Regions from separate parts of the Brachybacterium sp. GCM10030252 genome, predicted to be linked through region 2. Evidence: predicted binding sites of a transcription regulator. Region 2 holds the regulator's gene; the other holds the start of a gene.
What was found. Region 2 encodes HrcA, which represses chaperone genes, less so after heat shock. Its sites were predicted from a motif close to TTNGCACTCGNNNNNNNCGAGTGCNAA; they were not measured.
Positions count from the first base shown of each region.

Region 1 (15,606 bases), on a different contig from region 2:
AAGTGTTCGATACTCTGAGCGACCCGGGCGACATGGAGGATTCCTGCCGCTAGCGTGGCCTGTGAAACGTAGTCGGCCACTTCGAGTTCGTGCGCGTCGACGGGCGAAAGTTGCGCCCGTCGACGGAGCATGTCGATTAGTTCTGTCGTGCGGTTCGTCTTGGCTAGGCCGACGCCAGCCTCGCCGAGTCGGTCGATGGCCTCGGCGCGGTCTGTGACACGGAACCCGCCGCCGAGAGGGAACACGCCGATTGTCACGGTGTCTCCGTCGGAGTACGCCAGAGGGGTGTCCACGAGGAAGCCCTCGCCGAAGGGGCGGACCCGAGTCTCTTCGAGAAGCTGCCGCATCAGTGCGGAGGTGATGCCGTTGGAGTCCATCGAGATCACGCTCCTTCCCACGGTGATGCCCAATGGAACGTCGAGGGTACGACAATCGTGCACTCGGCGACGAAGGCCCTGAACACTGCCTCGTAGGTCCCGGGCGGCACATCGGGCTGGACGAGAACCGGCGGGATGTCATCGGGCTCGTAGCAGTCTTCTGCTCCTGCAACGATACGGTGCTTGTGGGTGCCGTCAATAGGTCTGTGCTGCTTGTTCACGCAGAGTCGTCGGATCCAGCCCGCCCGGCATACGAAGCTCGCGAAGAACCGCTCCGGACGCATGGGCGTCACGTGCAGTTCCACCCGGAGCTCCTCCCAGTCGCCCTTGGGTGCATCGACGGCGACGACGCCACGGACCGTGGTGGTCTCCGTCTGCGTCCAGATCAGGTCCCCTTCTAGTGCGGTGGGGGTGCTGGGATCGACTAGGTGCATGGTCTGTTCGTTGTCGATCCAGCTGCCCGACGGTCCGCGGGTCACGATCTGCTGCCCTCTGCTTCGTGGTCCTGCCGCTCGTGCGAGAGCAACGACAGCGACACGGCCGCGCCCCGCCGTACCACCGTCGACACGGCCGCGCCCCGCTGTACCACCGTCGACACTCCGGCGCTCACACCGGACGCCGCGAGCATTCCATCCTCGTTGCTCACAGCTCCCACTCCACGACGAGCTCCCCATCCACTGGTTCAGCCTCCACCGTCTTCTCGAACTCGTGCGACTCGATCTTAAAGATCCCCCCGTCGCCCTTGAGGGCGAGTGTGTAGAAGTCAGACGCTGGCACCTCTCCCACGAGTGTTGGCATCGTGCATCCATCCTCGGTCCACGATCCCGACACCGAAACGTCAGCGGTCCCCACTATGGTCCCGTCCGCATCGCGCACTGTGATCTTCGGATGCTGGGCTCCCTTTTCCGAAGCCCCTACGGTCACCGCGGAGGGATAGCACTCTTTATCGTCCTTATTCGTCGCGATCTGTAGCGGCACGACGTCTGTGACGTTTACCGTCAGCACCAGCGGCGGCGGGGTCGCAGTCTCGGAAGTGGCTGAGTTCACCGGTTTGGATGAGCCCGAAGTGCAGGCCGCGAGCGCAAGGGATGCGAAGGCCAGGGTGAGGAAGCGGGCACGCATGAGACTGATCGTATGGGCGGCCGTCCGCGCGGAGTGGCGTGGTGACCGAACCGTGACTAGTTCGCATAGACGTAGTAGCGTCCGTTCGCGCGCCATACCCGGTAGATTGCGCTCGCCGTCGCATCCACTGCTCGTTCGCAGTAGCAGCCCTCTGTTGACGCGCCGTCGTCTGCTCAGTCTCGACTTCAGCTTCGCAAGCCTTCGCTCGGTCTGATCGCGCCTCAGCGCGCGCAATCGCGCATCCATGCGACTGATCTGCCGCTCCCGCTATTCTCCGTACCGCGTCCCCGGAGAGTAGTTGACTGAGCTTGTCACCGCATCCGTACCAGTCCCTCGACCCAGTCCCGACCTGCCCGGTGCACTCGACGGCGGTGCGGTGGCCGCACTCGACGCATATCCATGTTCGGTGGCAGCTCGGCGTGGGCCGCCGCCGCATTTGCACGAAGCCCACCCGACGACGTGCCGTCGGCTGTCGCAGTCGGATGCTGGTGGCCGGAGCATACCCATCCGCGGGCGTGTGCGTCGGCCGGGATCCTATTGGGAGCGGCATGCAGCGATGGTGAAATGGGCGCGGTACGCTCTTGCAGGCTCAACCCTCTGGGGCGATGTGTTCAAATCCCTGCGCGGATCCGCAGGTGGTCCTGATACGCTTGTGACCAGGCAGTACAGCCACCCGCTGGAGTGGCGCAACGGTAGCGCACCTGTCTTGTAAACAGGCGGTTGCGAGTTCGAATCTCGTCTCCAGCTCGAAACCCCGTCACGGCGCCCCGCACCGGGATGTCTTTCGGAGCGATCGGTATCAGGGGAATGCCGTGAGGTGCCTGTCACCTGCGTCCGCGCAGCCGTGACGAGGCCGATCAGATGATCGCCCAGGTCCTCGAGGACGGGCGCCGGGTGATCGGCAGGCACGGCCCGCATTCCGTCTTCTGGATCCCGATGGAGATCATCGGGATCCTCGCGGTGATCGGCGGAACCGTGCTGACGGTGGCATCCCTGGCCGGGGGGCTGAGCAGCTGCGACCTGCAAGCACTGACCTGCCCGGGCCGCTCAGAACGTCTCGTACGTCGAGCGGCTGACCATGAATCCCTTGCCGGTCTTCGTGTTCCAGCACGTCATCCCGTCGGACCTGCTGGTGCACGCGACATCGCCGTTCACGGCGCTCTGACCGTATTCGAGGGTCTGGGGCGAGCTGCCCCCGTAGGTCTGCCCGCAGTTGCGGACCGGGGAACCAGCGGCCACCGCTATGGCGAAGGATTCGTCGCCGCAGTCCTCGAGTCCTGCGTCGGAGTAGTGCTCCTCGCCGAGGGAGCAGCCGACGCTGTCCTCGCCGAGCCGGCACGAGATGTTCCCGGTGGGCGAGCTGATCGTCTCCAGCTCCTGGGCATCCTCGGGAGCGGGGGAGACCGGCTCCTCCTCCGTCGTCTCCTCCTCGGTGGGTTCCGCCGTCTCCGAGGGCTCCTCGGAGGTTGTCGGGCTTGCCGTGCTGCGGTCGTAGTCCCCGGAGTCCTCGGTCAGCCAGGCCCGGCCGACAAGGCCTGCCACCACGAGCAGGATGAGAGCCAGCACCAGGCATCCGCCGCAGGCGAACCAGGCGCGGCGTCGATCCGGGGGATCCTCGTCGGGCGGGGCGGTGCCGCCGCCGGTGCCGACCTCGAGCGGCCCCGGGCCGCTCGCCGCGCCGCCGGCGACACCAGCTGCGGCGGCAGGCCCCCACGGGTTCTGGGGTTGCGGCTGGCTCTGCGGCGGCGGGGGCTGTGACCCTGGTTGGGCCTGCTGCGCCGGCACAGGGGCGGGGGTCACCGGGCTGGTCTGGCCCAGCGGTACTGCGGAGCTGCCGGCAGCGAGACGCACGGTGGGGCTCTCGCCGGTGCGGCCGGCCGCCGGGCCGGGCTGTGCCGGCGACGATGCCCCTCCCTCTGACCCGCCCGCGTCGGCGAAATCGCCCCACACCGAGGTGGCGTAGGGGTCGTCCTCGGTGGGACTGGCTGCCGCCGGTGTGGCTGAAGTAGGTGTCGCATCGGCCAGCGGCGGCAGGGCTGCGGTGCTCGCCCCCGTCGCCGCCTCGCGGGTCGCTACCTCGTCGTCGGACTCCGTGCTGTCGGCGGGCACCGTACGGGTCGGAGCGGTATCGGACTCGGCGTCGAACGAGTCCTTCGCCCAGGGGTTGGTCGCGAGGATCCACTGACGTGCCACCTCGGGGCACGACGGGTTGCGCACGACGAGGCCGTGGAGCTGGGGGTGGCGCTGCGTGATCTCCAGCAGCCGCTCCGGCGACGTGTTCGGATCCTGGGCCTCCTCGGCCCTCGATCGTGGTGTCGTCACCGTCGCCTCCCGTTCACTCGTACCGCGGCCCGGATCGGACCCTTACCGACCGCGCACGATACCGCCGCCGGCTCCGGGACGCTCGAACGGAGCGTTCTCGATGGTCGCGACGTGGGCAGCGGCACGTCGGCGGCAGTTCCTCATCCGAGGGCTGCGGGCGTGCACGCCAGCGCGCGAACAGGGTCGGGGCGTGTGGCGTGTGGCGTGTGGCGTGTGGCGTGTGGCGTGTGGCGTGCGGCGTGCGCCGTGTGGCCTGTGGCCTGTGGCCTGTGGCCTGTGGCCTGTGGCGCGAGCGTACGGAGCGCGTGCCCGCGAGCATCAGATGCTCGAGGAGGCGTCCTCCTCCTCGGGCACGACGGGCAGTGCCGTGGTGACCGTCATCGGCTCCCCGTCGGGATGGAGGGGGCGCACCTTCAGCCAGTAGTAGCCCTGGGAGCCGAGCATGACCATGAGCTTCCCGTCGTCGCTGATCGGCGGGAACTCGTGGCCGCCGAACAGGTCGCGCACCGTGCGTCGGCCCAGCCCGCCCAGCTCGAGCGTGGTGGTCACGGGGTGCGGGGCCAGGTTGAACACGCACAGCAGCGTCTCGGCGTGCTCCTCGGCGTCCTCGCCGTACTCGGCGCCGTCGTAGGTGCGGGTGAAGGCCAGCACCCGGTCCGAGTCGGCGGGGATGTTGCGATAGCTGCCCATGCCGAACGCGTCGTGCTCACGTCGCACCGCCAGCATCCACCGCACGAAGTGCAGCATCGACCCGGAGTGGGCCATCTCCGCCTCCACGTTGGTGGTGGCGTAGTGGTAGACCAGCGACTGGATCACCGGGAGGTAGAGCTTGCCGGGGTCGGTGATCTCGCTGAACCCGGCGTTGCGGTCCGGGGTCCACTGCATCGGCGTGCGCACCGCGTCGCGATCATCGAGCCAGATGTTGTCGCCCATGGCGATCTCATCGCCGTAGTAGAGGAACGGTGAACCGGGGAGCGACAGCAGCATCGCGTGGATCAGCTCCAGCTCGGAGCGGGAGTTGTCCAGCAGCGGAGCCAGCCGCCGGCGGATGCCGACGTTCGCGCGCATCCGTGAGTCAGGGGCGTACCAGCCGAGCATCGCCGAGCGCTCCTCACCGGAGACCATCTCCAGCGTCAGCTCGTCGTGGTTGCGCAGGAAGGTGCCCCACTGGGCACCCGAGGGGATGTCCGGGGTGTCGGCCATGATCTCCACGATCTGACGGGCGTTGCCCTCGCGCAGGGCGTAGAACAGTCGTGGCATCACGGGGAAGTGGAAGCACATGTGGCACTCGGGCCGTTCCTCGGTCCCGAAGTAGGCGACCACGTCGCGCGGCCACTGGTTCGCCTCGGCGATGATCACCTTGCCGGGCCAGCGGGCATCGACGAAGGCCCGCAGCTCGGCGAGGAACTCGTGGGTGGCGGGGAGGTTCTCGCCGTCGGTGCCCTCCTCCTCGTAGAGATAGGGCACGGCGTCGGCCCGGAATCCGTCCACGCCCTTGTCCAGCCAGAACTTCACCACGTCGAACATGGCCTCGCGGACCTTGGGGTTCTCGAAGTTCAGGTCGGGCTGGTGGGAGAAGAAGCGGTGCCAGTAGAACTGGCGGCGCACCGGGTCGAACGCCCAGTTGGACTCCTCGGTGTCCACGAAGATGATGCGGGCCTCGGAGTACTTCTCGTCGGTGTCGGACCACACGTAGAAGTCGCCGTAGGGCCCCTCGGGATCCGACCGGGACTCGAGGAACCATGGATGCTTGTCCGAGGTGTGGTTCATCGGCAGATCGATGATCACGCGGATCCCGCGCTGGTGGGCCTCGGAGACCAGGCGTTCGAAGTCGGTGATCGAACCGAACTCGGGCAGGACGGCCTCGTAGTCGGAGATGTCGTAGCCGCCGTCGCGCAGCGGGGAGGCGAAGAAGGGCGGCAGCCACAGGCAGTCGATGCCCAGCCACTGCAGGTAGTCGAGCCTCTCGATGAGGCCGGTGAAGTCACCGCTGCCGTCACCGTTGCCGTCGGCGAAGCCGCGCACGAGCACCTCGTAGAACACGGCCTTGCGGTACCAGTGGGGGTCGTAGTCGACCCCGGGTCCCTGAGGGGAGAACTGGGCGGCATTGAGGGGCATCGTTCCTCCGCGGCGGTAGGGCGGGCTGTCGCTCGACGTGCCACCACACTAGTGCGCTCCGTACCATGGTCCCGAACCCGCGGGCGGTGCTGTCGGCGGGTGTCGATCTCGGGGGCAGGAGGGACCATGGGGCAGCCACCCCACACAGGGCACGGGGGAGTGCCGACGGGCGGGCAGATGCCGCCGCCGGAGGCCGCGGGGCCGCAGCAGGGCCGGCGGACGGGGATGTGGGTCATGCTCGGCTGCGCCGGGCTGGTGATCGTGCTGCTGCTGCTCGCCGTGACCGGCGGAGTCATCTATCTCGCCACGCAGAGACGCGACCACGGATCGGGCACGGAGACCACTGCCGCCCAGGCCCAGCGCCTCGAGGAGGAGACCTTCAGCCTCGAGTACCCGGCGGGGTGGATCGCGGGCGAGGTCACCTCGGAGGAGGCGGAGACCGGGCTGCTCATCCAGCTGCGCGACGAGGAGATCGACGAGGAGGACTACGAGGCCTACGCCGGCAACTCTCTGGACGTCTACCTCTTCTCGAGCGACCTCCACGCCCAGGCGGAGTGCCAGCAGCAGTCCGCGTTCCTCGGTTTCAGCTGGGACGAGACCGGCGACGCCACTGAGATCGATCCCGTCGAGCTCGATGGTCAGGAGCTCGTGGCCTATCGCGCCACCGGGACGCATGAGGACCAGGACGTGGTCTCGGAGACCTACTGCGCCGATGTCGGCGACCAGGTGATGCAGATCGTCGTGGAGACCTACGGCAGCACGGAGATCTCCCCGGAGCTCCGGCAGATCCTGGAGAGCTGGACCTGGGCGTAGGGACACCGTCCGCAGGCCGCCCCGGCCCGGTCCACGTCTCGGGACGCACTGCGCCGACCCCGGGATGCGACAGACCCGGGGTCAGTCCGGCTGCTCCACGCGCCAGTCGATCGGTGCGGCGCCCTGCTGCTCCAGCAGCGCGTTCGCCCGCGAGAACGGCCGGGACCCGAAGAAGCCGCGGGAGGCCGACAGCGGGCTGGGATGGGCGCTGGCGATGTGCGGCACGCCCCCGAGCATCGGGATCAGCGACTGGGCGTCGCGGCCCCAGAGGATCGCCACCAGCGGACCGCCGCGTGCCACCAGGGCGCGGATCGCGAGCTCGGTGACCTCCTCCCAACCGCGCCGACGGTGGGAGGCGGGGCTGCCGGGTGCCACTGTCAGCACCCGGTTCAGCAGGAGCACCCCCTGGTCCTGCCAGGCGGTCAGGTCCCCGTGCACGGCGCGGGGAATCCCCAGGTCGTCCTCGAGCTCGGTATAGATGTTGGCGAGCGACCGGGGCAGCGGACGCACATCGCGCTCGACGGCGAAGGACAGGCCGATCGGATGTCCCGGCGTCGGATAGGGATCCTGGCCGACGATCAGCACCCGCACGTCGGCCATCGGGCGGGTGAAGGCGCGCAGCACCCGGTCGCCGGAGGGAAGGTATCCCCGGCCGGCGTCCACCTCGGCGCGCAGGAACTCGCCCAGGGCATGGATGCGGTCCTCCACCGGGGACAGTTCGCGGGCCCAATCGGCACTGATGATCTCGGTGAGCGGCTGCGGCATGTGACCAGTCTTCCATCCGCGCCAGGGGTGCGGCGCGCCGCCGATGACCGGCGCCTCGGGAGCCGTACTGTCGGTCCATGCCTTCCGACCACGACGCCTCTGCGGAGCCCGACGCGGCCCGTCAGGGCTCGCAGGACGCCCCGCCGACCGCCTCCTCGGAGCTGTCGGATCTGGATCAGCGCATCCTCGCCCTGGAATCGCGGACGTTCCGCTACGTCGGCTCCAAGGAGCGCGCGATCCGCGAGGAGATCGGGATCTCCAAGGTCGGCTACTACGTGAGGCTGAACACGCTGCTCGACGAGCCGGCGGCGCTGAGGGCGGCCCCGGCACTGGTGAACCGGCTGCGCTCGCAGCGCACCTCCGAGCACGGCGCCGTCCCTGCGCGCGGCGCCGATCGCGTGGCCTGAGCGAGGACCGACCCGGGCCGAGGCGGGTCCGTGCCGAGCCGACGTGCGGGGCGTGTGCTCCGACAACCTGCCGCCCGGAGCAGGTTTAATGGGGCCGTGGCTGATTCCCAGTATCCCTACCCGCCGGACCGTTTCGACGAGGAGGCGGACAGCGCCTCCTTCCACGGCGCCCACCGCGCCGAGGAGCCGTTCTGGCGCCAGAACCTGCTCTACATCATCATCATCGGCGCTGCCGTGGTGATGCTGGTCGTGCTGCTCTTCCTCATCGGCGGCATGGGCGGCAACGGGGACGAGCGGGCCGAGGACCCCACCACACCCGCCGCGAGCGAGTCCAGCGAGGAGGCCCCCGCCGACGGCGAGGAGGCGACCACCGAGGAGGAGCCGGCCCCGGAGCCGGATCTGTCCACTCCCGTGCTGGTCGTCAATGCCGGCGGCATCAACGGGCTGGCCGGAACCTGGGAGGAGACCCTCGAGGGCGAGGGATGGACGGAGGTCGGCGTCGCCACCGCGGACAACACGCAGGAGGAGCCCGTCGTGTTCTACCGCGACGAGGCCGACGCCGAGAGCGCGCAGGCGCTCGCCCAGCAGGTCGGTGCCGGGGAGGCCCGTCAGAGCGATGAGTACGACGCACGCATCACCTTCGTGGCTGTCGACGAACCCGGCGCGGACGCCGAGGGCGAGGACGGCGGCGGCGAGGACGGCGGCGGCGAGGGCTGAATCCCGCAGGCCGAAGGCCTCTCACGCATGCAGGGCGCGCGTCGACCCCCGATCCGGGAGGGCGGCGCGCGTTCTGCATCGTCGGGCGAATGGACTCCCCGGAGGTTCCGCTGCCAGAAGAAGCCGCCTAGGGTTAGCACTCTCCGGGTCGGAGTGCTTATGATGATCTGGCACTCGATGATCGAGAGTGACAGCGCCGATCGGCGAGGCCGCCCTCGAGAGTCGTGAGCCTGTCCGGGGAGCAGTCCGCTGCTTCGCCGGCCACCAACATTCCGGCCCCGTGAGGGATCCGGCGCCGTGGGACATGAACACGGCGTGGGGTGCCGTCCGTCGCGGGCACGAGGGTCGGGTGGACACCACACCACACGGGAGAGATTCCACAATGGCCAAGCTCATCTCTTACGACGAGGAGGCCCGGCGCGGCCTCGAGCGGGGTATGAACCAGCTCGCCGACGCCGTCCGAGTCACCCTCGGCCCCAAGGGCCGCAACGTCGTGCTCGAGAAGTCCTGGGGCGCCCCCACCATCACCAACGACGGCGTGTCGATCGCCAAGGAGATCGAACTCGACGATCCCTACGAGAAGATCGGCGCCGAGCTCGTCAAGGAAGTCGCCAAGAAGACCGACGACATCGCCGGTGACGGCACCACGACCGCCACCGTCCTCGCCCAGGCCCTGGTCAAGGAGGGCCTGCGCAACGTCGCCGCCGGCGCCAGCCCGATGGCGCTCAAGCGCGGCATCGAGAAGGCCGTCGCCGCGGTCTCCGAGACCCTCCTGTCCCAGGCCCACGAGGTCGAGACCAAGGAGCAGATCGCCAACACCGCCGCCATCTCGGCGGCCGACCCGGCCATCGGCGAGCTCATCGCCGAAGCCCTCGACAAGGTCGGCAAGGAAGGCGTGATCACGGTCGAGGAGTCCAACACCATGGGCCTCGAGCTGGAGCTCACCGAGGGCATGCGGTTCGACAAGGGCTTCATCTCGCCCTACTTCGTCACCGACTCCGATCGCCAGGAGACGGTCCTGGAGGATCCCTACATCCTGCTGCTCAGCTCGAAGGTCTCCTCGGTCAAGGACCTGCTGCCGCTGCTGGAGAAGGTCATCCAGTCCAACAAGCCGCTGGCGATCATCTCCGAGGACGTCGAGGGCGAGGCCCTCGCGGTGCTCGTGGTCAACAAGCTGCGCGGCTCCTTCAAGTCCGTGGCCGTCAAGGCTCCCGGCTTCGGCGACCGCCGCAAGGCGATGCTCGAGGACATGGCGATCCTCACCGGCGGCACGGTCATCTCCGAGGAGGTCGGCCTCAAGCTGGAGACCGCCGAGCTGGACCTGCTGGGCCAGGCTCGCAAGATCGTCGTGACCAAGGACGAGACCACGATCGTCGAGGGCTCCGGCGACGCCGAGCGCATCGCCGGCCGCGTCTCCCAGATCCGCACCGAGATCGAGAACTCGGATTCGGACTACGACCGCGAGAAGCTCCAGGAGCGCCTGGCGAAGCTGGCCGGCGGCGTGGCCGTCATCCGGGCCGGCGCGGCCACCGAGGTCGAGCTCAAGGAGCGCAAGCACCGCATCGAGGATGCTGTGCGCAACGCGAAGGCCGCTGTCGACGAGGGCATCGTCGCCGGTGGTGGCGTGGCGCTGCTGCAGGCCGGTAAGGACACCTTCGACAAGCTGGAGCTCACCGGCGAGGAGGCGACCGGCGCGAACATCGTCAAGGTCGCCGTCGAGGCCCCGCTCAAGCAGATCGCCGTCAACGGCGGTCTCGAGGGCGGCGTCGTGGCCGAGAAGGTCAAGAACCTGCCCGTCGGCCACGGCCTCAACGCCGCCACCGGCGAGTACGAGGACCTGGTCGCGGCCGGCATCATCGACCCGGTCAAGGTCACCCGCTCCGCGCTGCAGAACGCCGCGTCCATCGCGGGCCTGTTCCTGACCACCGAGGCCGTCGTGGCCGACAAGCCGGAGCCCAAGGCGCCGGCCGGCGGTGGCGGCGACGACATGGGTGGCATGGGCGGTATGGGAGGCATGGGCGGCATGATGTGATCTCCTGATCACCTGCCGCACGGCTCATCCCGTGTCGCTCGTCCCGTGCGAGTGCAGGGCCCCGATCCTCCTGAGGGAGGGTCGGGGCCCTTCGCATGCTCCGGTCCCGGGCATGTCCGCGTCCCTGCCGGCCCCGGCCCCGGCAACGCGTGGCAAGGGTTGATGCCGGATTCTGCGCGCCTGGCACGCTGATCCGGCTTCACGGCCCTCGGGGGTGCGCACATCGCGCCCCGAGCGCCGCGGCATGTCCATTCGAGGAGGAATGCAGTGCGAACAACGATGTCTCGTCGACGAGACGTCCCCCGCGCCACCGCGGGAGAGCGGCCACCCGGGAAAGGCTTCGGGCGTCGTGGATTCCTGACGGCGCTGCCCGTGGCCGGTGCCGGAACAGCGCTCCTGGGAGGCTGCGTCTCCCGCGCCGGAGCAGTCACCGACGTCGACCGGATCCTGTCCGTCTCGCTCGGCCAGGCCGAGGACCATCCCAGCTACGGGGCCCTGCTCGACTTCGGGGAGCGTCTGGCCGCCGCGACGGACAACCGGTGGGGCGTGCGCGTCTATGCGAACAACTCGCTCGGCGATCAGCAGGAGACCGTCCAGCTCGTCTCGGACGGCGCGATCGACATGGCGGCCATCTCCGGAACCCAGATCGAGAACTCCTCGCCCCGGTTCCTGCCGATGAACGTCCCCGGCGTCTTCGACGACATGGACCACCAGAACCGGGTGATGCTCGACGACTCGATCGTGGGGGAGCTGTTCACCTCCCTCGAACCCGACATGCGGCTGACGGTGCTCGGGGGCTTCACCCAGGGCAGCCGCCACCTCTACACCGCCCCGGGCCCGATCGAGTCCCCCGACGACCTCTCGGGGCTGAAGATCCGGGTGCAGGAGTCGAAGATCTTCCTCGACCTGATCAACGCCATGGGCGGGGTCCCCACCCCGATGGCCTACAGCGAGGTCTACACCGGCCTGCAGGCCGGTGTGCTCGACGGCGCCGAGAACAACGAGATCAGCTACGTCACCCAGCGCCACTACGAGGTCGCCACGCACTACACGCTGACCAATCACCTCATCGGCTTCGACTTCTTCCTGGCCAATACCGACCTGCTCGAGGAGATGGGTCCCGAGGACTCGCGCGCGCTGCGAGAGACGTTCACCGAGACCCAGAACGCGTTCGTGGAGATCTGGCGGCAGGAGACGGAGAAGGCCACCGAGCAGATGCTCGAGCGCGGGGTGGAGATCCACGAGCCAGATCCCGCAGCATTCGCGCCGATCATCGAGGAGACCGGCTACGCGATCCTCCAGGACGAGGCGGACATCGCGATGTACGAGGCGATCCGCGCCGCATCCGAGGAGGCGCCGTGATGGCACGAGCACGATCCGGACTCCTCGCCGCCCTCAAGGTCCTGTGCATCGCGCTGTTCGCGGTCCTCGTGCTCGTGGTGGTCTGGCAGGTCTTCACCCGCCAGGTCCTCCAGAGCCCCAGCGCCTGGACGACGACCACCGCGCAGTACATGTTCGTCTGGCTGGGCCTGTTCGCCATGACGCTGGTCTTCGGCGAACGCGGCCACGTCGCGGTCGACATCATCGCCGAACGAGCACCGCAGCGCCTCCAGCACCTCTTCCGCATCCTGGTCCAGCTGGCCACCCTGCTGTTCAGCCTGCTGGCGATGGTCTGGGGCGGGCTGCGCGGCACGGCGATCTCCTGGGAGCAGACCATCCCCGGCTTCCCCTTCTCCGTCGGCCAGATGTACCTGGCGCTGCCCATCGCAGGCCTCATGATCGCGGCCCTGGCGACCGAGGATCTCGTCCGTGTGGTCCGCGGGGAGCGGCTCGAGCCCACCGCGGAGGCCGGCGACGAGCCGCCTGCGGGGCCGGAGGACGCGGCGCTCCCGACGGGCGCCGCCCGAGCGGCCGACACCGACGACGACACGAAGGGGCGGTGACCATGGATCCGGCACTCCTGGCCAGCATCATCCTCATCATCGGCGTCGTCATCCTGATCGCGGTCGGCGCGCCGATCGCGATCGCGATCGGCCTGCCCTCCGTCATCGCGCTGCTGGCCGTCGTCGGCCCCGAGCCGGCCGTGTTCGTCTCCGCCCAGCGGATGTTCACCGGCGCGAACTCCTTCACCCTGCTCGCGATCCCGTTCTTCGTGCTCGCCGGTCAGCTGATGAACACCGGCGGCGTCGCCGCCCGCCTGATCGACGCCGCCAAAGTCCTGGTGGGACGCATGCCGGGCTCCTTGGCGCAGACCAACGCGGTCGCCAATGCGCTGTTCGGATCGGTCTCCGGCGCCGGCGTCGCCTCCGCGGCCGCAGTGGGAGGGATCCTCGGTCCACGCCAGCGCAAGGACGGGTACGACCCGGCCTTCGCCGCCGCGGTCAACGTGGCCTCCGCACCCTCGGGGATGCTCATCCCGCCCTCGAACACGCTGATCGTGTACTCGCTGGTCTCCTCCACGTCGGTGGCCACGCTGTTCGCCGCCGGCTACGGTCCGGGCCTGGTGTGGGTCCTGGCGTGCGTGGCCACGGTGCTGCTGGTGGCGCTGCGGCGGCGGTCCCTGGTGGGCCACGACGGCGGCGGTGCGACGGGCGGCGTGGGCCTGCGGCTCGGCGTGCTGACCCTGCTGCGCGCCATCCCCGCCGTGTTCATGATCGTGATCGTCATCGGCGGTCTTCTCGCCGGTGTCTTCACCGCGACCGAGTCCGCGGTGATCGCCGTGGTGTACTCGCTGATCCTCGGGTTCATCTACCGTCAGCTCACCGCGAGGAAGCTGCCGGAGGTGTTCCTCGCGGCCACCCGGACGACCGCCGTGGTGCTGTTCCTGATCGCGGTCTCCTCGGTGCTCAGCTGGGTCCTCGCCTACGCGACGATCCCGCAGTCCATCGCCGAGGCGCTGCTGGGCGTCTCGACCTCACCGACGGTGATCCTGCTGCTGATGATGCTGGCGCTGCTGCTGGTGGGGATGTTCATGGATCCCACCCCGGCGATCCTGATCTTCACACCGATCTTCCTGCCCGTGGCCCAGGAGCTCGGGATCGACCCGATCCACTTCGGCATGATGATCACCTTCAACCTGTGCCTGGGGACGATCAGCCCGCCGGTCGGCGTGATCCTGTTCGTCGGCGCCCGGATCGGGCGGGTCAAGGTCGAGCCGGTCATCCGCCGCCTGCTGCCGTTCTACGTGCCGCTGGTGGCCGGGCTGCTGCTGGTCGTGTTCGTCCCGCAGATCTCCCTGTTCCTGCCCGACCTGCTGGGGATGTCCAGCGAGTGAGGGTGCCCGCCGCGGTAGCGGGGCTCGAGGGTCCCGGTACCGCGGCGTCGCCGGTTCGGCTCAGGCAAACGGGTTCCAGAACCGCCCGCCGTTGATCACCAGCAGCACGACCGGGACCACCACCAGTGCCAGCGCGGTGAGCATCACCGCCACGTCGCGGCCGCGCAGCGGGGTGCGCACCGACCAGGTGCGCCCGCGCTCCCGCCCGAACCCGCGCAGCTCCATGGCGGCAGAGACCGACTCGATCCGGTCGAAGGTGCCCAGCAGCAGGGGCATCAGCACGGCGCTGAGATTGCGCACCCGCGCCCTCAGGGGAGCATTGCGGGAGGTGTCGATGCCTCGCGCCTGCTGCGCCTGGGAGATGGTGCGGAACTCGCGCTGGACGTCGGGGATGTACCGCAGCGCGAGGGAGACGGCGTAGGCGATCCGCGCGGGCACCCCGATGCGCGCGAGCGAGGAGGCGAACTCCGGTGGCCTCGTGGTGGCAACGAACAGCAGCACTGCGGGCAGCACCGCGACGTACTTCAGGGTGACGGCGAGCTGGTAGAACAGCTGCTCGGTGGTCAGATCCCAGCGCCAGGGCCCCTCCAGCAGCACATGGCGGGTGCCGAAGAGATCCGTGCCGTAACCGGGGGCGAACAGGAAGATCCCGATGTTGTTCAGGGTGATGAAGACGAGGATCAGCCACAGCACCACCGCGAAGTCCCGCAGCCGGACCCGGGAGACGGCCCAGAGCACGACGGAGGCCAGAGCCACGACGGCCAGGTAGCGCACATCGAATCCCAGCATCGCACCGATCACGACGCCGAGGACGAGGACGAGCTTGGAGACCCCCGAGAGCCTGTGCAGCGGACCGGGGCGGTCCACGTAGCCCAGCAGCGGGGCGCTCAACTCGCGGCTCCGACCGTGAGGGGACCCGGGATCATGCTGCACTCCGGGTGGCGCGATCGACCTCGACGAAACGGCGCACCAGGGCGTGCGCGTCGGCGAGACCGCTCTGCTGCGCCAGCGCGTGCAGGCCCGTGGTCACGAGGTCCGCCCGCCGGGTCAGCTCGGGGTCGGTGAGCACGGCGGCCGGATCGTCATCGGCGAGCAGGACGCCGTCGGACATCACCAGCACGCGGTCGGTGTACTCCAATGCCAGGTGCATGTCGTGGGTGATCAGCACGACGGTGGTGCCGGTCGTGTTCACCTGCCGCAGGAACTCCATGAACTCGGTGTAGTGGGCGAAGTCCTGCCCGGCGGTGGGCTCGTCGAGGATCAGCACCTCGGGCTCGAGCGCCAGCACGGAGGCGATGGTGACGCGCTTCTTCTGGCCATGGCTGAGGGCGGAGACGGGCCAGGAGCGGAACGGGCGCAGCCCGCACACCTCGAGCACGGCGGCGGTGCGGCGGGTGATCTCGTCCTCCGCCATGCCGCGGGCGCGCATGCCCAGCGCGATCTCCTCGGCCACCAGCGGCTTGGAGATCATCTGGCCCGGTTCCTGCAGCACGAAGCCGACGTGCTCCCCGCGCTGGGCGAGGGTCCAGCCCGTGGCGTCGAGCACCCCGATGCGCACGGTGCCGCCGTTGGCGCGCTCGAATCCGCAGATTACGCGTGCCAGGGTGGACTTGCCGGCTCCGTTCGAGCCCAGCACGCCCAGCATCTCCCCGCGGCGCA
Region 1 covers NZ_JBHTDM010000003.1:230,950-246,555, forward strand. The annotation lists gene ACFQRJ_RS01055 (hypothetical protein) at 1-377, opposite strand, end outside; gene ACFQRJ_RS01060 (hypothetical protein) at 383-856, opposite strand; gene ACFQRJ_RS01065 (hypothetical protein) at 1,020-1,499, opposite strand; tRNA gene ACFQRJ_RS01070 (tRNA-Thr) at 2,175-2,246, shown strand; gene ACFQRJ_RS01075 (hypothetical protein) at 2,547-3,821, opposite strand; gene treS (maltose alpha-D-glucosyltransferase) at 4,140-5,939, opposite strand; gene ACFQRJ_RS01085 (hypothetical protein) at 6,066-6,752, shown strand; gene ACFQRJ_RS01090 (uracil-DNA glycosylase) at 6,834-7,517, opposite strand; gene ACFQRJ_RS01095 (DUF3263 domain-containing protein) at 7,595-7,924, shown strand; gene ACFQRJ_RS01100 (LytR C-terminal domain-containing protein) at 8,021-8,641, shown strand; gene groL (chaperonin GroEL) at 9,024-10,673, shown strand; gene ACFQRJ_RS01110 (TRAP transporter substrate-binding protein) at 10,953-12,035, shown strand; gene ACFQRJ_RS01115 (TRAP transporter small permease) at 12,035-12,616, shown strand; gene ACFQRJ_RS01120 (TRAP transporter large permease) at 12,619-13,947, shown strand; gene ACFQRJ_RS01125 (energy-coupling factor transporter transmembrane component T family protein) at 14,008-14,838, opposite strand; gene ACFQRJ_RS01130 (DUF3744 domain-containing protein) at 14,870-15,606, opposite strand, start outside.
Region 1: groL (chaperonin GroEL) is a predicted target of HrcA. The motif match lies at 8,809-8,835, and genes of this name have one in related genera.

Region 2 (13,578 bases):
CCCCGAGAAGCTGGTGTCCTCCTCGACGTACATCGCCGAGCCGATGCGGGGCTATCGCCCGCCCAACGGCGTGCGCATTCACATTTCGGGCATCGATCTGGTCCGCGACGGCGACGGAGAGTTCCGCGTGCTGGAGGACAACGTGCGCACTCCCAGCGGCGTCAGCTACGTCCTGTCCAACCGTCGGGCCATGGCCCAGACCTTCCCGGAACTCTTCGCCCACCGTCCCGTGCGCCGGGTGGGCGAGTACCCGGGCCGCCTGCTCGGCGCGCTGCAGGCGGCGGCGCCGGATACGGCGGGGGAGGAGCCCACCGTCGTCGTCCTCACCCCGGGCCGCTACAACAGCGCCTACTTCGAGCACTCGCTGCTGGCGCGCACGATGGGGGTGGACCTCGTCGAGGCCGACGATCTCGTCGAGCGCAACGACCGGGTCTACATGCGCACCACCGCCGGCCTGCGCCGGGTGGATGTGATCTACAAGCGCACGGACGACGACTTCCTGGATCCCGAGGTGTTCCGTCCCGATTCCGTGCTTGGCGTGCCGGGACTGGTCCGCTCGATCCTCGCCGGCAACGTCGTCGTCGCCAACGCGATCGGCAACGGCATCGGCGACGACAAGCTCACCTACACCTATGTTCCGGCGCTGATCCGCTACTACCTGGGCGAGGAGCCGATCATCCCCAACGTCGACACCTGGCGCCTCGAGGAGCCTGACTCCCGCGCCGAGGTTCTCGACCGTCTGGACGAACTGGTCCTCAAACCTGTCGACGGCTCGGGCGGCAAGGGCATCGTGATCGGTCCCGCCGCGTCCCGGACGGAACTGGACACCTTGCGCGAACGGCTCCAGACCGATCCGCGCGGCTGGATCGCCCAGCCCGTGGTCCAGCTGTCCACCATCCCCACGCTGGTGGACGAGGGACCCGCTTCGCGCCACGTCGACCTGCGACCCTTCGCCCTGAACAACGGCGGGGACGACGTGTGGGTCCTGCCCGGAGGACTGACCCGCGTGGCTCTTCCGCGCGGGGAGATGATCGTGAACTCCTCGCGCGGCGGCGGCTCGAAGGACACCTGGGTGCTCGCCGCCGAGCGGCCCGTGCCCTCCCCGGCCGCCCCGGAGGCCCGCGCCCTGGCGAGAGAGGAGGAGCCCATCGAGGATCCGCTGGATGAGAACTACGAGGAGTTCGACGACCCGCCCCGGGAGGAAGCCTCCGAGGAGCAGCGGCGCGAACCGGACCCCGTCACGTCGGCCATCCCCATCATCGATGCGGAGGACGCCCCGGAGTCGGAGCTCGCCGGAGCGGACGGAGTCCAGGGGCAGAGCATTGCTGCCGAGGATCTTCCGGGCATCGTCACCACCGAGCCCGCGGGAGACGGCTCGCAGCCGGCGGGCCCCGGCGAGGCGGACGGGCTGCAGCCGCCCGGTGGCAGTGATCCTGACGGGGCGAAGCCGTCCGCCGCCACCGACCAGCGCCAGAGCGAGAAGGGGGCCGACGATGCTCAGCAGGATCGCTGACTCGATGTTCTGGATCGGCCGCTACGTCGAGCGCGCCGATCAGACGGCCCGGATCCTCGACGTGAAGCTGCAGTCGATCACCGAGGACGCGACCCACGAGGCCCCCCTCGCCTGCGACCGTGTCTACGAGATCTTCGGGGTCCAGGACATCGAGCAGAGCGATCTCACGGTCCAGCGCGTGCTCGACCGTCTGGTGACCGACCGGCAGAATCCCTCGTCGGTCGCCGGGGCCCTCCAGACCGCGCGCGAGAACGCCCGGGGCGCCCGCGAAGTGCTCTCGACAGAGGTGTGGGAATCGCTGAACACGACCTCGCTGGGGATGCCCCGCGGGGTCCGGCCCTCCCGCATGCACGGCGCCTTCCAGTTCGCCAAGGACCGCTGCGCGGTGGTCAACGGCCTGGTGGATGCCTCGATGACCCGTGACGAGGCCTGGCTGTTCCTGCGCATCGGCCAGCTCCTGGAGCGCGTGGACATGTCGGCGCGCATCCTTCAAGCCCATGACCTGGAGGATTCCTCCGATGCCGCGACGGTGATGCTGCTGCGCAGCTGCAGCGCCCATGAGGCCTACATCCGCTCTTACCGCGGGCGCGTGCGAGCCTCCCATGCCATCGAGTTCCTGCTGCTGGATTCGATCTTCCCGCGCTCGGCGGCTCATTGCCTGCTGGAGGTGGACGAAGCCCTCGAGACCCTGGCCAAGCTGCACGGGAACTCCTTCGACCGCATGGGCACGTCCGAACCGGGCCGCCGCATCGTCGGCCGCGCAGCGGCGAGCCTGCGCTTCCGGTCGCTGGATGACATCGTGGCGGATTTCGAGGACGAGATGGAGCAGCTGCAGATGGTCACCGGTGCCGTCACCCGCGCGCTGGGGACGACCTACTTCCATCCGGCCAACTGAGCGAGTCGTCGTGACGCCACCGTCGGCACGGCTCGTGCTCTCCCTGCCCGTCCGGGGGCGCTGGCTCACGCAGAACAGCCCGGCGAACCGGGTGCCCAGTCACGGCACCGAGCTGTTCGCCCTCGCGCACTCGATCGACCTGGTCCCGGTCGGTGCTCGCGACCGGACCGCTCCCCTGACGGTCATGTCCTTGCTCCGGCCCCAGGCGCCGGCGGAGTTCCCCGGCTTCGGCAGGCCGGTGCTGGCACCGCTGGCAGGGACCGTCCACGCGATCCATGACGCCGCGGAGGACCATGCGGCACACCGCGGCATCCCCTCGATCGGATACGCCCTGAGCCAGGCGCGTCGAGCAGCAGAGGGATGGCCCGCACTGGCCGGGAACCACGTGATCCTGCAGGCAGAGCGTCCCGGCCCCGCGGTGTTCGTGGCGCTGTGCCATCTGCGGCGCGGCAGCGTCACCGTGCGCCCCGGGCAGACCGTGGGGGCCGGTGAACAGATCGGACGGTGCGGAAACTCCGGCAACAGCACCGAACCGCACCTGCATCTCCAGGCGATGGACGCCGCCGACCCGTCGGCCGCCGGTCCCGTTCCCTTCAGCTTCCCGCCGGCCGTCTGCCCCGCGGGGCTGCCCCGGAACGGCGAGGTCGTCGACGCCGGATGACGGGCCGCCCGGGCGCTGCCCGGGCATGTGACGTCCACCTGTGACCGGGGATGGGGCGGGAAGGCCGCGGCCCTTCATGAGACGATGAACCGATGCCCCGTGACTGTGCGGGGGACCACGAACGAGGAGAGGACGTAAGCCGGTGACCCCGAGGATCGCGGCCGACGAGGCCCGGGACATCCTTCCCGCGTCGACACCCCAGGAGCGCCTGCGCAACTTCTGCATCATCGCGCACATCGACCACGGGAAGTCGACGCTGGCCGACCGCATGCTGCAGATGACCGGCGTGGTCGAGGAGCGCGCCATGCGCGCCCAGTACCTCGACCGGATGGACATCGAGCGCGAGCGCGGCATCACCGTGAAGAGCCAGGCCGTGCGCATGCCGTGGCAGGTCGACGGCGTCAACTATGCGCTGAACATGATCGACACCCCCGGCCACGTCGACTTCACCTACGAGGTCTCCCGGTCGCTGGCCGCCTGCGAGGGCGCGATCCTGCTGGTGGACGCGGCCCAGGGCATCGAGGCCCAGACGCTGGCGAACCTGTACCTCGCCATGGAGCACGACCTCACCATCATCCCCGTGCTGAACAAGGTCGACCTTCCCTCCGCGGACCCCGAGCGGTACGCGGCCGAGATCGGCCAGCTCGTCGGCGTCGATCCCGCGGACGTCCTGCGCGTCTCCGGCAAGACCGGGCTCGGGGTCGAGGACCTCCTGGATCATCTCGTCAAGACGCTTCCGCCGCCGACGGGGGACGCGGACGGCCCCTGCCGCGCGATGATCTTCGACTCCGTCTATGACACCTATCGCGGCGTGGTGACCTACATCCGCGTCTTCGACGGGTCCCTGACGTCCCGCCAGCGCATCACCATGATGTCGACCCGGGCGCAGCACGAACTGCTGGAGATCGGCGTCAGCTCCCCGGAGCCCCAGCCCACGCAGGGCATCGGCCCGGGAGAGGTCGGGTACCTGATCACCGGGGTGAAGGACGTGCGCCAGTCCAAGGTCGGTGACACCGTCACCAGCTCCGTGCGCGGCGCGACCGACCCCCTGGCCGGCTACTCCGAGCCCAAGCCGATGGTCTACTCCGGGCTGTTCCCGATCGACGGCTCGGACTACCCCGTGCTGCGGGATGCCCTGGACAAGCTGAAGCTGAACGACGCCGCCCTGAACTACGAACCCGAGACGTCCACGGCGCTGGGCTTCGGCTTCCGCGTCGGCTTCCTGGGACTGCTGCACCTGGAGATCATCCGGGAGCGCTTGGAGCGGGAGTTCGACCTCGACCTCATCTCCACCGCCCCGTCGGTCGTGTACCAGGTGGTGATGGAGGACGGCACCGAGGTCGAGGTCATGAACCCCTCGGACTTCCCCAGCGGCAAGATCCGCGAGATCAGCGAACCGATCACCAAGGCCACCATCCTCGTGCCCAGCGAATTCATCGGGGCCGTGATGGAGCTGTGCCAGTCCAAGCGCGGCAACCTCGGCGGCATGGACTACCTCAGCGAGGATCGCGTCGAGCTGCGCTACACCCTGCCTCTGGCGGAGATCGTCTTCGACTTCTTCGACCAGCTGAAGTCGCGCACCCGCGGCTACGCCTCCCTCGATTACGACGTGGCCGGTTCCCAGACCGCCGACCTCGTCAAGGTCGACATGCTCCTCCAGGGCGAACCCGTGGACGCGTTCAGCGCCATCGTGCACCGGGACCAGGCCTACGGCTACGGCGTCGAGATGGCAGGAAAGCTGAAGAACCTCATCCCGCGCCAGCAGTTCGAGGTGCCCATCCAGGCGGCCGTCGGCGCCCGGATCATCGCCCGCGAGAACATCCGCGCGATGCGCAAGGACGTGCTGTCCAAATGCTACGGCGGTGACATCTCCCGCAAGCGCAAGCTCCTGGAGAAGCAGAAGGAGGGCAAGAAGCGCATGAAGAACATCGGATCCGTCGAGGTTCCGCAGGAAGCCTTCATCGCGGCCCTGTCCTCCGACGGCGCCAGCGGCGGCGATGGCAAGGCCAAGGACGGCAAGAAGAAGTGACCCTTCCCGATACCTCCCTCGCCACCACCTCCCTCGTCACCGATATCGCGGGGTCCCCGACTCTGCCGGCCGGTTCCGCCGGGACCATCGAGGCCGTGTGCGTCGTCTCCCAGCTACGGCCCGATTCGGGCAGCGTGGGCACCACGGGCATCGACAAGCGCCCCGTCGACGGGCCGGTGCCGGTCGCCGAGCTGGGCATATACGGCGACGTCCAGGCCGATCGCAAGCACCACGGTGGCGCCGACCAGGCCGTCTACGCTCTCGACGCCGCGGAATCCGCGCACTGGGCCGAGGTGCTGGGCCGCGAGGTCCCTGCCGGTTCCCTCGGCGAGAACCTGCACGTCGGCGGCCTTGCCGTGGATGATCTCGAGCTCGGGGCGCGGGTCCGGGTCGGGACCGCTCTGCTGGAGGTGACCGCGCCGCGCACCCCGTGCGCGACGTTCGCCCGGTGGATCGGCCGAGAGGATTTCCGCGCCATGTACCATGAGCGGGGCCGTACGGGCGTGTATTTTCGGGTGCTCAGGCCGGGCGCCATCACGGCCGGCGACGCGATGGTCGTCGACGAGACCCCGGGCCACGGCATCACGGTCGCCGGCATCTACCGCGGAGCGCGGGACCGGGACCAGGCCCGTCGCCTGGCGGACTGGTCACGCAGCTCCGGCATCGCCCTGCACCGCGAGCTGCAGCGGCGGGTGGAACGTCTGGCACCGGCCCCGGCATGACAGTCCTGGACACCGGCGCCGCCACGGCCGGGGCCCGCACCGCCCCGGCGCGCACTGCCACCTCCTCACCGCGCCCCGGGCGCGAGCTGTCGGTCTACATCCATGTGCCGTTCTGCGCCGTCCGCTGCGGCTACTGCGACTTCAACACGTACACGGCGACCGAGCTGGGCGGCGGCGGCTCGCAGGCGGAGTACCCCGCCAATGCCATGGCCGAGATGGATCTGACCCTCGCCGAGGACGCGGCCGCCGGGTACACCTACGACAGGGTCTCCACGGTGTTCTTCGGCGGCGGCACGCCGACACTGCTGCCGGCCGACGATCTCGTCGCGATGCTCGATCACCTCCGCGGCCTCATCCCGCTGGCCGAGGACGCCGAGGTGACCACCGAGGCCAACCCCGACTCCGTGACCCGGGAGTCCCTAGCCCGACTCGCCGAGGGCGGCATCACCCGCGTCTCCTTCGGGATGCAGTCCGCCGTGCGCTCGGTGCTGGCCACCCTGAACCGCACGCATGACCCCGAGCGCGTCCCGCAGGCGGTGGCCTGGGCCCGCGAAGCCGGGCTCGACGTCAGCCTGGATCTGATCTACGGCACACCGGGGGAGACCCTCGCCGACGTCGAGACATCCGTGAAGGCCGCCCTGGCCTGCGACATCGACCATCTCTCCGCGTACTCGCTGATCATCGAGGGCAATACGGCGATGGCCCGTCAACTGCGCCGCGGCGAGCTCCAGGCCCCGGATCCCGACGACATGGCCGACAAGTACGAGCTGGTCGACGACCTCGCCGTCGCGGCGGGGCTCGACTGGTACGAGGTCTCGAACTGGGCGCGCACCCCCGAGCAGCGCTCGCGGCACAACCTCGCCTATTGGCGGGGCGGGGACTGGTGGGGGATCGGCCCCGGTGCGCACCGTCATCGCGACGGGCTGCGCTCCTGGAACCTCAAGCATCCCAGCCGGTACGCGGCCACCCTGGCCGAGGGCTCCCTCCCGGTCGCCGACTCGGAGCAGGTGCCCGACGAGGACCGCGCCGTGGAGCGGATCATGCTCGAACTGCGGATCGCCGACGGGCTGGCCGTGGAGGCCGTTCCGGAGCAGACCAGGGCGATGCTCGCCGTCCACCGCGACCGGGGCCATCTCGAGCCCGAAGCGCTGACCGAGGGACGTGCCGTGCTGACTCGTCAGGGTCGTCTGCTCGCCGACGCGGTGATCCGCGACCTCGTGTCCTGAGCCGACGGTTGCAGCGCGCCGGCGCCGGGAACGACGCGATGCCGCTTTCGCGAGCACCGTGATGCCAGCGCCTGGAGTGACGTCATGCTGCTCGTTCTGCTGTGTGCGCCGCGTTCGTCGTAGCTGGTGACCACCGACGGGACGTGAATCGAGGGTGCCCGGTGTATAGGGCGGCAGATGCGATCCACGTCCCGCTGACGGTCACGGCCGGCCCGGTCCGCGGACCGGGCCGGGACGTCACTTCACCAGACGCAGGTTCACCGGGTAGTTCCACCATTCGCCCTGGTACGCCTTCACCGCGCCGATGATGGCGAAGATCGCCTGGACCACCTGGGGGATGAACAGCAGACCGAACAGGAACGACCCGATCCCCAGGGTGATGACCGTGATGATCGCGAAGGCGATCCCCAGGACGAAGGACGTGATCATGGCGGCGATCGTGCCGTTCAGCGCCTCGGCGCCGTTGTAGCGCACGAACCGGTTCCGATCCTTGAAGATCACGAACAGGACGATCTGCGCGACAAGGCCACCGAAGAACGGGATCGCGAACTGCAGCAGGGCGGCGAGGTGGACCACGAGAGCCCACGTCCTGGCATCAGAATCCTGCATCGGCTGACCGCTCAGCGGGCCGTCGTGCACGCCCTTGATTCCCGGGGGCGGCGTGTTGAGGTCGGCCGCTCCGGGCGCTCCGCCCTGAGCGCCGTGGCTCTGCTGCCCGTACTGACCCTGGGCACCGTACTGGTGCTGACCGCCGGGCTGACCCTGCGCGCCGTACGGGTTCTGCGGGCCGCTGCGGCCGGGGGCACCGCCGGGGTAGCCACCCTGTCCGGCACCGGCGCCGGCACCGGAAGCCGGCGCGGCGTAGTGGGGCTGGCCATCAGCCGACGGCGGGACCTCGTACGGATCCTGGGCAGCGGGTGAAGCGGGCACCCCGTACGGATCCTGTGCGCCTGCCGGTCCGGAGGCCGAAGGGTCCTGGGCGGGCGGCACCGAGGCGGTTCCGCCGGGCGAGGTGGCCGCGGACTGGGAGCCGGCGTCGTACGCGTACGGGTCGTGCGGGTGCAGGGCCGGATCCGAGGTGGGGCTGCCCACCTCGTCGTCGCCGGCGGGACCGCGAGGCGACGCCTCGGTCTGCCCGGCGCCGGGCTCGTCAGCGGCCGCGGACTGCGAGGCCTCGGCAGGGCCCGCGCCGGGCACGGACTGACCGGTCTCCTCGTGCGAGCTGCTGTCGGCCGGAGCGGGATCGGAGCCGGGTGCCGGAGTGGCGGGCTCGGTGCCGAACGGATCGTGTGGATGCGGAGTCTGGCTCATGATTCCCTCTTCGAGGACGGGCCGGCCCCTCGGGCCGGCGTCGGGCTGACACGACCAGCCTAACGAGCGCAGTGGCCCAGGTCTCCAGGGCGAACCGCCGGGTCCGGTGGGGGATTTCCCCCGCTAAATCAGCTGGGGTCGACCGTCACGAAGTCGATGAGCTCCTCGATGCGTCCGGACAGGGAGGGCTCGACATCTGCATACGAGCGCACGGTCGCCAGGATCCGCTGCCAGCCCTGGCCGACGTCTGCCTTGTCCGCGTGGGGCCAGCCGAGCGCGGCGAGCGTGCCGACCTTGATGTCGGTGCCCTTGGGGATGTGGGGCCACGTCGTCAGGCCCACCCGAGCAGGTCGCACCGCCTGCCACACATCGACGTAGGGATGCCCGAGCACGGAGACGTTGCCCCGCGCACCGGGAAGCCTCATCACCTCGGCGGCGATCCGCGATTCCTTGGAGCCGGGCACCAGATGGTCCACGAGGATCCCGAGCCTGCGGCCGGCAGACGGCCCGAAGTCCTGGACCCGCTCGACGAGGTTGTCGGCGCCTTCGAGCTGCTCCACGACGATGCCCTCGATGCGCAGGTCATGGCCCCACACCTTCTGGATCAGCTCGGCGTCGTGGGTGCCCTCGACCCAGATCCGCGACGCACGCGCGGTGCGGGCCTTCGCCCCCTCGACATAGACCGAGCCGCTCGCGGAGCGCTTGCGCACCGGGGCCTGGCTGCGCGGCGCGGGACGGGTGAGCACGACCGGCTTGCCGTCGATCATGAAGCCGGGGCCCAGCGGGAAGGTGCGGCGCTTGCCGCGGCCGTCCTCCAGCTCGACGATCAGCTCACCGGCGATCTTCTCGACGCGGGTGATGGCCCCGGTGAAGCCCGTCGAGGCCTCCTCGACGACGAGGTCGCGCTGCGCGGCGACCTCACGGGCCACGGGGCGGCGGCGATGATGAGCGGGCGGACCGGAGGAGAGCACGTCGGAGCCGTACCGGTCAGGGAAGCGATCGGATGCTGCAGGCACGCGCGACACCGTACACCGGTGGCGAACACCTCCCTGCGAGCCCCGCCGGGGACGCGTAGGATTGGCACTCGGCAACGGTAGGTGCCAGCCTCGTTCCCGGTGATCCGTCGGCGTCCAGGAGCCCGTCGGCCCGCGAGCGGCTCGAGCACCGGCCGGAAGCCGACATCGAGATCGAGATGTCCGTACGCAGAGCAGGAGGTGAGGGACACGGACGCCCGGAAGCTGCAGATCCTCGGCGCGATCGTCGAGGACTACGTCTCCACGCGTGAGCCCGTGGGCTCCAAGTCCCTCCTGGAGCGGCACGAGCTCGAGGTCTCCGCCGCCACCGTGCGCAACGACATGTCGGTGCTGGAGGAGGAGGGGCTGATCCATCAGCCCCACACCTCGGCCGGCCGGGTTCCCACGGACAAGGGCTACCGCGCCTTCGTCGACCACGTGGCGACGGTCAAACCGCTCTCGGCCCCTGAGCGCCGGGCCATCCAGACCCTGCTCGAGGACGCCGGTGACGTCGAGGAGCTGCTCGGTCGCACGGTGCGGCTGATGGCTCAGCTCACCCAGCAGGTGGCGATGGTCCAGTACCCGGCGCGCCGCCAGGCCCGGATCCGTCATGTCGAGCTGGTCAAGGTCGCCGAGTCCCTGCTGCTGATCGTGCTGATCACCGAGTCCGGCCGCGTCGATCAGCGCACCGTCCCGGTGCTGGCCGCCCGGCCTGCCGAGTTCTACGTGGATCTGCGCGACCAGCTGAACCGCTACATCGCCGGCCGCGAGGTCACCGACCTCGAGCGGCCCGTGGCAGACCTGCTGGAGGTCACCCCGCACGCGGACAAGGCCTCCGTCGCGGAGGTGACCGAGGCGCTGTCGGCCCTCGCCGCCACCCGCGCCGAGGACCGCATCATGCTCGCCGGGACCGCCAACATCGCCCGCTCCGCCGAGGACTTCGCGCGGGATGTGGAGCCGTTGCTGGACGTGCTCGAGGAGCAGCTGGTGCTGCTGCGGCTGTTCACCGAGATGCACGCCTCGCCGGGGTCCGTCGAGGTGCGCATCGGCTCGGAGCTGGAGGACCAGGTCCTCCAGCAGGCGGCCGTGGTGGGCGCCGGGTACGGTGCCGGCTCGCACCTGGCGATCCTCGGCCCCAGTCGTATGGACTACGTCAGCGGCATCTCCACCGTCCAGGCCATCGCCCGGTACGTCTCCCGCTATCTCGAATGACCCGCGCGTGCGCGCACGCCTCGCACCGCGTTCCCGACCGCAAGCAACCACCGCCCCGCGCCCGCTCGCCGCACGCCGCGACCCCCGGACGCCCCGACTCCCCGGTAAGGATCCTTCACCGTGAACGATGACTACTACGAGCTCCTCGGCGTCTCCCGCGACGCCTCCACCGAGGAGATCAAGAAGGCGTACCGGAAGCTCGCCCGCACCCTCCACCCGGACGTGAACCCCGATCCCGAGGCCTCCGAGCGGTTCAAGAAGGTCTCCCAGGCCTACGAGACGCTCTCGAACCCCGACAAGCGCCGCCAGTACGACATGGGCGGCGGCCCGGGTATGGGCGGCGGGTTCCCCGGCGGCGGTGGCGCCGGATTCGACTTCAACGACATCTTCGACATGTTCGCCGGCGCCGCCGGCATGCGCGGCCGCGGCCAGGGTCCGGTGCCCCGTCAGCGCCGCGGAGGCGATGTCCTGCGCCGGGTCAAGATCGACCTGCGCGACGTCGTCTTCGGCACCGAGGAGGAGGTCACCTTCCGCACCGCAGTGCGCTGTGAGCGCTGCGACGGCTCCTGCTGCGAGCCCGGCACCAGCCCCACCCGCTGCACCGCCTGCAACGGCAGCGGCCACGTCCAGCGCGTCGCCCAGTCGCTGCTGGGCCAGATGGTGACCATGGCACCGTGCCCGACCTGCGAGGGCCACGGCGACGTCATCGAATCCCCCTGCACCGCCTGCTCGGGCCACGGACGCACGCCCGCTGAGCGCAGCGTGACCGTGCGCATCCCCTCCGGCGTCGAGAACGGCACCCGCATCCAGCTGCGCGGCGAGGGCGAGACCGGTGAGGCCGGCGGTCCTGCCGGCGACCTGTTCGTCGAGCTCGCGGTCAACGAGCACGAGATGTTCGAGCGCGACGGCGACGATCTCGTGGTGACCATGTCCGTGCCCATGACCTCTGCCGCCCTGGGCGCGACGATCCCGCTGGAGACCTTCGACGGCACCGAGGAGATCGACGTCAAGCCCGGCTCCCAGCCCGGCGAGGAGATCACCCTCAAGGGCCTCGGGGTGACTCCGCTGCGCCGTGAGCGCCGCGGCGACATCCGCGTCGTCCTGGACGTCTCCGTGCCGACCTCGCTGAGCGACGAGGAGCGGGAGCTGCTCGAGCAGTTCGCCGCGATGCGGGGAGACGAGAGCACCCGCCGCCGCGGCCACGGCCCCTTCGCCAAGCTCCGCGACCGCCTGCGCGAGTTCTGAGCCGGCGCCGACGGGAGAGGTGAGCGCCCATGCCGACGACCCCGCCCGGCTTCCTGGTCCTCGATGATGCCCTTGCCGCCGCCCGCGCGGGTGAGGCGCTCACGCTCGACGGCGACGAGGGCCGGCACGCGGCAAAGGTGGCCCGCATCGGCGTGGGCGAGCAGGTGCTGCTCACCGACGCCCCCGGCCGGCAGGTCCTCGCCGAGGTGACCGTCGCGCACAAGGACGCCCTGGAGCTGGAGCTGCTGGCCGATCCGACGCCGGCCGTGCAGCGGCTGCCCCTGCTCAGCCTCGTCCAGGCACTGGCCACCGGTGGCCGCGATGAGCAGGCGATCGAGTCCGCGACCGAGCTGGGCGCGGATCGGATCGTGCCGTGGATCGCGCAGCGCTCCGTCTCCGTCTGGCGCGGGGAGAAGCTGCGCAAAGGCAGGCAGCGCTGGGCCGGGACCGTGCGAGCGGCCGTGAAGCAGTGCCGCCGTGCGGGGATCCCCGCGGTCGACGAGCCGGTGACGACCAAGGAGCTCGTCGCCGACGTCAGGTCGCGCACCGAGGGCGGCTCGCTGGTGCTGGTCCTGCATGAGCAGGAATCGGTGGGCCTGATGGACCTCGCCGATCAGCTGCGCCGGGCGAGCGAGGACGGCACCGAGGAGATCATGGTGGTGGTCGGGCCCGAGGGCGGCATCTCCCCGGAGGAGCTGGACGCCCTGCATGCGGCGGGCGCCCGCTCCGTCCTGCTCGGTCCCGAGGTGCTGCGCTCCTCGACCGCCGGTCCCGCGGCACTCGCGGTTCTCAGCAGCCTGGTGGGGCGCTGGGGCTGAGCCTGCGGCGGGAGTCGACCAGCCAGGGTGCGCGAGAACCTCGCGCGGGAGCCTCGATCAGCCCGCGTGCGCGGGAACCTCGGCGGCCAGGGCCTCGGCGGCCTCGTGCAGCTGAGCGACCTTCTCCTCGCGGACCGACAGCTCGCCCTCGGCCGAGAGGTCCTCGCCGAAGCCCAGCCCGATGGTGTCCACCACGTCTGCGCCGACGCGCGTCATCAGCGCCTCCAGCACCGGCAGCACCTCGTTCGCATCCCGCCAGCCGTAACCGATCAGCAGGGTGGGCAGGTCGTTCCACTCGGCGTAGAGGAAGTCGATCGCGTTCTTCAGGGCGCCGGGGTAGGAGCCGTTGTACTGCGGGGTGAGGATGACGGTGGCATCCAGCGCGGCGATGCGCTGCGCCCAGCTGCGGCCGTGAGCGGTCGTCTTGTCCCCACCGGCCCGAGGGGCGACGGGCTCGTCGAAGGCGGGGAGTGCGACCTCGCGCAGGTCGATGAGGTCCACGTCGAAGCGGTCGCCGACGGTCTCGGCGACCCACTGGGCGACGTGCTCCCCGACACGGTTGGGGCGGGCACTGGCGATGATGATTCCGAGCGTAGTCATGATGATTGAACGTTCTCATACATCGGCCGGGGTATGGCCAGCTGGTACGCGCCGCGTGTGCGATGACTCGCTCCCGGCCGGTACCGCTCCCGTAGACTTCGGGCATGGGAAACACCGCCGCCGACGACCGCGACCCCGACTGCATCTTCTGCAAGATCGTGGCCGAGGAGATCCCCTCGGACCGCGTGTACGAGGACGATCAGGTGATCGCCTTCCGGGATCTGCATCCGAAGGCGCCCCTGCACGTTCTCGTGGTCCCGCGCCGGCACCGGCGCGACGTTCGGGAGCTGGCCGAGCAGCCCGAACTGCTCGCCCGCACCGCCTCCGTCGCCT
Region 2 covers NZ_JBHTDM010000004.1:230,925-244,502, forward strand. The annotation lists gene ACFQRJ_RS02745 (circularly permuted type 2 ATP-grasp protein) at 1-1,513, shown strand, start outside; gene ACFQRJ_RS02750 (alpha-E domain-containing protein) at 1,494-2,408, shown strand; gene ACFQRJ_RS02755 (M23 family metallopeptidase) at 2,419-3,069, shown strand; gene lepA (translation elongation factor 4) at 3,212-5,098, shown strand; gene ACFQRJ_RS02765 (MOSC domain-containing protein) at 5,095-5,820, shown strand; gene hemW (radical SAM family heme chaperone HemW) at 5,817-7,046, shown strand; gene ACFQRJ_RS02775 (DUF4870 domain-containing protein) at 7,284-8,357, opposite strand; gene ACFQRJ_RS02780 (DUF3097 domain-containing protein) at 8,486-9,382, opposite strand; gene hrcA (heat-inducible transcriptional repressor HrcA) at 9,572-10,582, shown strand; gene dnaJ (molecular chaperone DnaJ) at 10,703-11,827, shown strand; gene ACFQRJ_RS02795 (16S rRNA (uracil(1498)-N(3))-methyltransferase) at 11,857-12,645, shown strand; gene ACFQRJ_RS02800 (NADPH-dependent FMN reductase) at 12,703-13,245, opposite strand; gene ACFQRJ_RS02805 (histidine triad nucleotide-binding protein) at 13,350-13,578, shown strand, end outside.